DNA from 2 places in the Delftia sp. SD018 genome. Region 2 is predicted to be linked to the other one. Evidence: riboswitches for the same ligand, from Rfam matches in the RefSeq annotation. Region 2 holds a riboswitch; the other holds the start of a gene.

Region 1 (4,183 bases), on a different contig from region 2:
TCTTCGACCCGGCCAACGTGGTCATGCTGTTCCTGCTCATCGTCGTGCTGTCCTCGCTGCGCTGGGGGCGGGGCCCCGGTGCCTGGGCCGCGCTGCTGTCGGTACTGTGCTTCGACTACTTCTTCGTGCCGCCGCGCGGCTCCTTCCATGTCAACGACACGCAGTACCTGTTCACCTTCGTGCTGATGCTGGGCGTGGCCCTGGTCTGCGGCCAGCTCATGGCGCGGCTGCGGCATGAGGCGCGCGTGGCGGCCGAGCGCGAGCGCCGCGCAGGCGCCCTGGCACGGCTGGCGCGCGACCTGTCGGGTGCGCTCACGCAGGAGCAGGTGGTGGAGATTGCGCTGCGCACGGTCTCGGGCGTGTTCGATGCCCAGGCCGGGCTGTTGCTGCCCGATGCCGAAGAGCGCCTGCGGCCCGCGGGCGGCGGCCCCTGCCCCATGGACGACAGCATTGCGCGCTGGGCCATGGACCATGGCCAGCAGGCCGGCCAGGGCACGGACACGCTGCCGGCCGCACCGGCCCGCTATGTGCCGCTGGCCGCACCCGTGCGCATGCGCGGCGTGCTGGTGCTGCAGCTGCGCGCGCCGCAGCGCCTGGAGGTGCCCGAGGAGCAGCGTCTGCTGGAGGCCTGTGCCAGCCAGGTGGCGCTCGCGCTGGAGCGCCAGCACTTCGTGGCCGTGGCCCAGCAGACCCAGATCGCCATGGAGGGCGAGCGCATGCGCAACACCTTGCTGTCGGCCGTCTCGCACGACCTGCGCACCCCGTTGACCACCATCCTGGGCGCGGCCGAGGCCGCGCAGCGCCATGTGCCGCCGGGCGGCGCGGCCGACATGCTGGAGCAGGTCCGCATCCAGGCGCAGGCCATGCAGCGCCTGGTGGAGAACCTGCTGGACATGGCGCGCCTGCAGCAAGGCGGCGTGCACCTGCAGCGCGAATGGCTGCCGCTGGACGAAGTGGTGGGCAGCGCGCTGCGCCAGATGCGCGCGCGCCTGGGCCAGCATCTCGTGAGCACCGACGTGCCCGCCAGCCTGCCGCTGCTGCAGCTCGATGCCCTGCTCATGGAGCGCGTGCTGGTCAACCTGCTGGACAACGCCGCCAAGTACACGCCGGCCGGCACGCCGCTGGCCATCAGTGCGTGTGTGCAGGATGGCGAACTGCTGCTGTCCGTGCGCGATGGCGGGCCGGGCCTGCCATCCCACCTGCCGGTGGAGACGCTGTTCGAACCCTTCACGCGCGGCACGGCCGAGTCCACCGTCTCGGGCATCGGCCTGGGCCTGGCGCTGGTGCGCAGCATTGTCGAGGCGCATGGCGGGCGCATCGAGGCTGCCGCCGCACGGCCCGGCCCGGGCACCATCTTCACGCTGCGCTTTCCCGTGCCCGAGCAGCCTGCGCTGGATTAGAGTCCCGCCATGCACGAAAGCACCCCATGAGCACGCCCGCCAACCGCATCCTGATGATCGAGGACGACCCCGGCATCCGCCGCTTCGTGCGCCTGGTGCTGGAAGACGAAGGCTGGCAGGTCTTCGAGGCCGACAGCGCGCGCCGCGGCCTGATAGAGGCGGCGAGCCGCCAGCCGGACCTGGTCATCCTCGACCTGGGCCTGCCGGACGCCGATGGCAAGCAGGTCCTGACCGAGCTGCGCGGGTGGTCCTCCGTGCCCGTGCTCGTGCTCTCCGCGCGCGAGCGTGAGGACGAGAAGGTGGCCGCATTGGATGCCGGCGCCGACGACTACCTGGTCAAGCCCTTCGGCGTGCCCGAGCTGCTGGCCCGGCTGCGCGTGATGCTGCGCCGCCGCCAGCAGCTGGGCGCCGCCGGTGGGGCGGGCGGCACCGCCGCGTCCAGCAAGGTGCACTTCGGCCCGGTGCAGGTGGACCTGGCCACGCATGAGGTGCGGCGCGCGGGGCAGCCGGTGCACCTCACGCCCATCGAATTCCGCCTGCTGGCGGCGCTGATCGCCGCCCAGGGCCGTGTGATGACCCACCGCCAGCTGCTGCTGCAGGTCTGGGGCCCCGAGTACCTGAGCCGCGCCCACTACCTGCGCGTGCACATGGCCAATCTGCGCCAGAAGATCGAGGGCGAGCCGGCCCAGCCGCGCCACCTGGTGACCGAACTGCAGGTGGGCTACCGGCTTGTGGGGCTGGGCGGTGAGGCATCCACGGGATCGGTATAATCAGCGCCTCTCCGAGGAGCGTTGCAGCGGCCCCCACACATCAGGCGTGGTCGCGAGGCTCGGAGTCATACCTGCAACGACGCTCGCCCACGCTTTCTGTGCGGTGAGCTTTTTTTCGTCTCCCGCAGAACGTGGTTTTTCATTCATCTTTTGGAGAAAACCATGAACGCTGCTGTTCGTCCCGTTTCCGCCGACACGGCCATCGCTGACATTTCCCTCGCTGCCTGGGGCCGCAAGGAAATCCTGATCGCCGAAACCGAAATGCCCGGCCTGATGGCCACGCGCGAGGAATTCGCCGCTGCCCAGCCCCTCAAGGGCGCGCGCATCACCGGCTCGCTGCACATGACCATCCAGACGGCCGTGCTGATCGAGACGCTCAAGGCCCTGGGCGCCGAAGTGCGCTGGGCGTCGTGCAACATCTTCTCGACGCAGGACCACGCTGCTGCCGCCATCGCTGAAACCGGCACGCCCGTGTTCGCCATCAAGGGCGAATCGCTGGCCGACTACTGGGACTACACCCACCGCATCTTTGAATTCGGCGCTGCCGGCACCGAAGGCGAAGGCCCGAACATGATCCTGGACGACGGCGGCGACGCCACCATGCTGCTGCACCTGGGCATGCGCGCCGAAAAGGACCTGTCCGTGCTGGACAACCCCGCCTCCGAAGAAGAGAAGATCGCCTTCGCCGCCATCCGCGCCAAGCTGGCCCAGGACCCCACCTGGTACACGCGCAAGAGCGCCCACATCATCGGCGTGACTGAAGAGACCACGACCGGCGTGCACCGCCTCAACGAGATGTCGGCCAAGGGCACGCTGAAGTTCCGTGCCATCAACGTCAACGACTCCGTCACCAAGAGCAAGTTCGACAACCTCTACGGCTGCCGCGAATCGCTGGTGGACGGCATCAAGCGCGCCACCGACGTGATGATCGCCGGCAAGGTTGCCGTGGTGGCCGGCTACGGCGACGTGGGCAAGGGTTGCGCCCAGGCGCTGCGCGCGCTGTCGGCCCAGGTCTGGGTCACCGAGATCGATCCCATCAACGCCCTGCAGGCGGCCATGGAGGGCTACAAGGTCGTGACCATGGAATGGGCGGCAGACAAGGCCGACATCTTCGTGACAACCACCGGCAACCGCGACATCATCCGCCACGAGCACATGGTGGCCATGAAGAACGAAGCCATCGTCTGCAACATCGGCCACTTCGACAACGAGATCGACGTCGCCTCCATCGAGCAGTACCAGTGGGAAGAAATCAAGCCCCAGGTGGACCACATCACCTTCCCTGACGGCAAGAAGATCATCCTGCTGGCCAAGGGCCGCCTGGTGAACCTGGGTTGCGCCACCGGCCACCCCAGCTTCGTGATGAGCGCCTCGTTCGCCAACCAGACCATCGCCCAGATCGAGCTGTTCACCAAGCCCGATGCCTACGAGGTCGGCAAGGTCTACGTGCTGCCCAAGATCCTGGACGAGAAGGTCGCCCGCCTGCACCTGAAGAAGGTCGGCGCCATGCTGACCGAACTGACGGACGGCCAGGCTGCCTATATCGGCGTGAGCAAGCAGGGCCCCTACAAGCCCGAAACTTATCGCTACTAAGCACCCCCTGAGCGGCTTGCGCCGCTTCCCCCTCTCTACTTGCTTCGCAAGGGAGGGGGACGACACCCTCGCGGCGGGGCGGCCCTTGCTCGGTGTCCCTGAGTTGGGCCCTGCCAGTTGTGGGGTGCGGCGCCGCTTGGCGTCATTGGTTTAGAGATTTCCTGGGAACGACGCTATGCGCGCAGATGTATTTTTGGTGGAAGCCGGCCATGCGGCCACGCGCTCGCAGGCGCAGCGGCTGATTGCAGGCGGCGTGCAATGGCGCATGACGCCGCTGACGCCTTGGAAGAAGGTTGCCAAGAACGGTGACGAGATTCCTGCGGGTGCCGAGCTGCAGCTGCTGGACGGGGCCGAGGCCCGGTTCATCTCGCGCGGCGGGCTGAAGCTGGAAGGCGCGCTGGCGGCCACCAAGCTGTCGGT
Region 2 (4,183 bases):
CAGCTGCACCAGGAAGGGCGTGTTGCGTATGCCCTCCACGTACACCTTGAACAGCCAGTGCAGCGGCGCAATGCGCCAGGCGCGGCTGACGCCGCCGGCCACGCCGATGGCGCCGCCCAGCACGGCGCCCGCCGCCGTCAGCGCCAGCGTGAAGCCTGCGCCCTGTGCCAGCAGGCCGCTGTAGTCGAACACGGCACCGAAGTCGAATTGATAGGCCATGGAAGGATTTCCGGGAGCAGGGGCGCAGCGGTTACAGGGTGGCAGGCAGCGGCATCTTCATCCAGCGCTGGGACAGGCTGGTCAGGCGGCCGTCGGCCTTGAGCTTGGTGATGATGGCGTCCACCTTCTGCAGCAGCGCCGGCTCGCCCTTGGCCACGCCGATGTAGCAGGGCGTGTCCTCGACCGCGAACTTCACGTCCAGCTGGCGCAGCCTGGTGCGCTCGTTGACGGCGTTGGCCACGATGTTGCCCAGCGTCACCAGCTGCACCTGGCCCGTCAGATAGCTTTGCGCGGTGGCGTTGTTGTCCTCGTAGCGCTTGATGGTGGCCGAGGCCGGCGCCACCTGCGTGAGGGCCAGGTCCTCGGTGGAGCCGCGCGTCACGCCTACGGTTTTGCCGGCCAGGTCGGCAGGGGCCTTGATGCTCACGTCCTTGGGGCCGTAGACGCTCTTGGGGAAGGGCGCATAGGCCTGGGTGAAGTCGATCACCTTGGCGCGCTCGGCGTTCTTGCCCAGGCTGGAGATGACGATGTCGGCCTTGCCCGTGGTCAGGAAGGGGATGCGGTTGGTGCTGGTCACGGGCACCAGCTCCACCTTCACGCCCAGCTCCTGGGCCACCAGGGCGGCCATGTCGATGTCATAGCCCTGCAGCTTCAGGTCGGTGCCCAGCGAGCCGAAGGGCGGGAAGTCCTGCGGAATCGCCACGCGCAGCACGCCGGCCTTCTGGATGTTGGCCAGCATGTCGGCATGGGCTGCGCCGCCCAGGCCGGCAGCGGCCAGGGTGGCGGCCGCCAGGGCGGTGCGGATGAATGCGCGGCGGGGTGTCAGGGGGGAAGTCATGCGAAAGCTCCTTCGGAAGGTGGGGTGAGGCGAAAGGAAAGCGGGTCAGGGTCGGGCGCAGATGTATCGGGCGCTGTTGCGTCGGGCGCCGTCGCGTCGTCCGGTGTGTCGAGATCGATGCCGCTGCGCCTTGCGGCCGACAGCAGGTGGGCGCGCATGGCGCCCGCGGCACCCGGCGCATCGCCCGCGCAGACGGCCTGCACGATGGCGTCGTGCTCGCGCACGGGCTGGTCGTCGGCGCCGCTCCAGGCAAACGGCAGGCGCAGGCTGTGGCTGATGGCCAGCTCCAGTTGGCGCGCCATGGCCACCAGGCCCGGGTTGCCCGACAGCTGGGCCAGCAGCAGGTGGAATTGCAGATCGGCGTCGGCGGCGGCCAGCAGGTCGCTGCGGTCCAGGGCGTGGGCCAGCTGGGACTGGGTCCATTGCAGCTGGCGCAGGCCGCTGTCGTCGGCGCGCACGGCCGCCAGCGCGGCCCAGCCCGGCTCCAGCACCAGGCGCAGCTCGATCAGCTGGCGCGGCGACAGCGTGCCCAGCGCCGGGGTGGCATAGGCGCGGTGCATGCGTGCACGGCCGCTGTGCGGGCCGTTGATGCGCACGCCCTTGCCCGGCTGGATCTCGACCAGGCCCAGGGCCTCCAGCATGGACAGCGCCTCGCGCAGCGAAGCGCGGCTGATGCCCAGCTGCCGGGCCAGCTCGCGCTGCGGCGGCAGCTGGCTGCCGCCGGGATAGTGGCCGCTCAGGATGTGCTGCTGCAGCGTCTGGGCCATCGAGATCGGAATGCTTTGCATGGGCTGGCGCGGGTGGAGGGTTTTGGCCTGACTGGTCAGACCACGTACCCAGCAGATAGCGAATTGCGTGCCAGATGCAAAAAAAGGAGCGTTGTCCTCAGGCACTGCAAAGAATCCGGGGCGATGGGGTATCGACAATCCGCCCCGAAGGCGGCGCCGGCGGCCCGCGCTGCCGCGCTTTGGTGCAGTGCCGCATGGCTTTGTGCAGGCCTGCCCCGAATGCGGGCGTAAAACCCGCACTGCAGGCCGCCGCCAGCCGCCGTAGAATCCCGGGCTTTGGCCCGAGGAGCGTTGCAGCGCGGCACCCGCCCATCCGTACACCGGATCGCGGGCCGCGTCAGGCTTGGGCCAGGTGCAGGTTCCCGGCCGGACCGCGCCCACGGTGCCAACGACGCTCACCTGTTGCCATGCCGTTTTTGCAGGTGAGCTTGATGTCGTCCTCTTTCACTCCCCCTCCCATGCGTCTGTCGGGCCTGGAGCCTGTCTCCATCGGCGAGGGCACGCTGTTCGTCAACGTGGGCGAGCGCACCAACGTCACGGGCTCCAAGGCCTTTGCGCGCATGATCCTCAACGAGCAGTACGAGGAAGCGCTGTCCGTGGCACGCCAGCAGGTGGAAAACGGCGCCCAGGTGATCGACGTGAACATGGACGAGGCCATGCTCGACAGCAAGGCCGCCATGGTGCGCTTCCTGAACCTCATCGCCTCCGAGCCCGACATCGCCAAGGTGCCGGTCATGGTGGACAGCTCCAAGTGGGAAGTCATCGAGGCCGGCCTGCGTTGCCTGCAGGGCAAAGGCATCGTCAACTCCATCTCCATGAAGGAAGGCCTGGATGAATTCAAGCGCCAGGCCCGGCTGATCAGGCGCTACGGCGCGGCCGCCGTGGTCATGGCCTTCGACGAGAAGGGCCAGGCCGACACCTACCAGCGCAAGATCGAGATCTGCGAGCGCGCCTACCGCATCCTGGTGGACGAGGTGGGCTTCCCGCCCGAGGACATCGTCTTCGACCCCAACATCTTCGCCGTGGCCACCGGCATCGAGGAACACGACAACTACGCCGTGGACTTCATCGAGGCCGTGCGCTGGATCAAGCGCAACCTGCCCGGCGCCAAGGTCTCGGGCGGTGTCTCCAACGTGAGCTTCAGCTTCCGCGGCAACGACCCCGTGCGCGAGGCCATCCACACCGTCTTCCTGTACCACGCCATCTCGGCGGGCATGGACATGGGCATCGTCAACGCCGGCATGGTCGGCGTCTATGACGACCTGGAGCCCCAGCTGCGCGAGCGCGTGGAAGACGTGGTGCTCAACCGCCGCCCTGACGCTGCCGAACGCCTGCTGGAGATTGCCGACGCGGCCAAGGGCGCCGCCAAGGACGACAGCAAGAAGCTCGAATGGCGCGGCACGCCCGAGAACCCGAAGACCGTGGGCGAGCGCCTGTCGCACGCCCTGGTGCACGGCATCACCGACTTCATCGTCGTCGACACCGAAGAGGCCTACCAGCAGATCGTGGTGCAGGGCGGCGGCCGCCCGCTGCACGTGATCGAAGGCCCGCTCATGGACGGCATGAACATCGTGGGCGACCTGTTCGGCGCCGGCAAGATGTTCCTGCCCCAGGTGGTCAAGTCGGCGCGCGTGATGAAGCAGGCCGTGGCCCACCTCGTGCCCTACATCGAAGAGGAAAAGCGCCAGCAGGAAGCGGCGGGCCTGGACGTGTCCAGCAAGGGCAAGATCGTCATCGCCACCGTCAAGGGCGACGTGCACGACATCGGCAAGAACATCGTCACCGTGGTCCTGCAGTGCAACAACTTCGAGGTCATCAACATGGGCGTGATGGTGCCCTGCCATGAGATCCTGGCCCGGGCCAAGGCCGAGGGCGCGGACATCATCGGCCTGTCGGGCCTGATCACGCCCAGCCTCGAAGAGATGCAATACGTCGCCGGCGAGATGCACAAGGACGACTACTTCCGCATCAAGAAGATTCCGCTGCTGATCGGCGGCGCCACCTGCTCGCGCGTGCACACCGCCGTCAAGATCGCGCCCAAGTACGAAGGCCCCGTGGTCTACGTGCCCGATGCCTCGCGCAGCGTCAGCGTGGCCCAGAGCCTGCTGGGCGAGAACAAGGGCAACTACCTGGCCGAGATCCAGGCCGACTACGACAAGGTCCGCACCCAGCACGCCAACAAGAAGAAGACACCGCTGTGGCCTCTGGCAAAGGCCCGCGCCAACGCCACGCCCGTGGACTTTTCCCAGGCCCCCGTGGCGCCGCGCGCCCTGGGCCGGCGCGTGTTCCGCAACTTCGACCTGGCCGAGATCGCCGAATATATCGACTGGGGCCCGTT

Evidence for each region. A riboswitch is a leader RNA that binds a small molecule or an ion and turns the genes downstream of it on or off. The one in region 2 is predicted to bind S-adenosylhomocysteine.
Region 1: it holds a riboswitch for S-adenosylhomocysteine, as region 2 does, so the genes downstream of both, ahcY (adenosylhomocysteinase) here and metH (methionine synthase) in region 2, are expected to answer to the same signal.

The regions. Positions count from the first base shown of each region.
Region 1 is NZ_JADDRN010000022.1:19,682-23,864, reverse strand. Features, by position in the region: gene INR38_RS20475 (sensor histidine kinase KdpD) at 1-1,400, shown strand, start outside; gene INR38_RS20470 (response regulator) at 1,427-2,170, shown strand; S-adenosyl-L-homocysteine riboswitch at 2,178-2,262, shown strand; gene ahcY (adenosylhomocysteinase) at 2,333-3,763, shown strand; gene INR38_RS20460 (TlyA family RNA methyltransferase) at 3,939-4,183, shown strand, end outside.
Region 2 is NZ_JADDRN010000002.1:333,077-337,259, forward strand. Features, by position in the region: gene INR38_RS04525 (amino acid ABC transporter permease) at 1-219, opposite strand, end outside; gene INR38_RS04530 (transporter substrate-binding domain-containing protein) at 251-1,057, opposite strand; gene INR38_RS04535 (FadR/GntR family transcriptional regulator) at 1,054-1,845, opposite strand; S-adenosyl-L-homocysteine riboswitch at 2,123-2,249, shown strand; gene metH (methionine synthase) at 2,304-4,183, shown strand, end outside.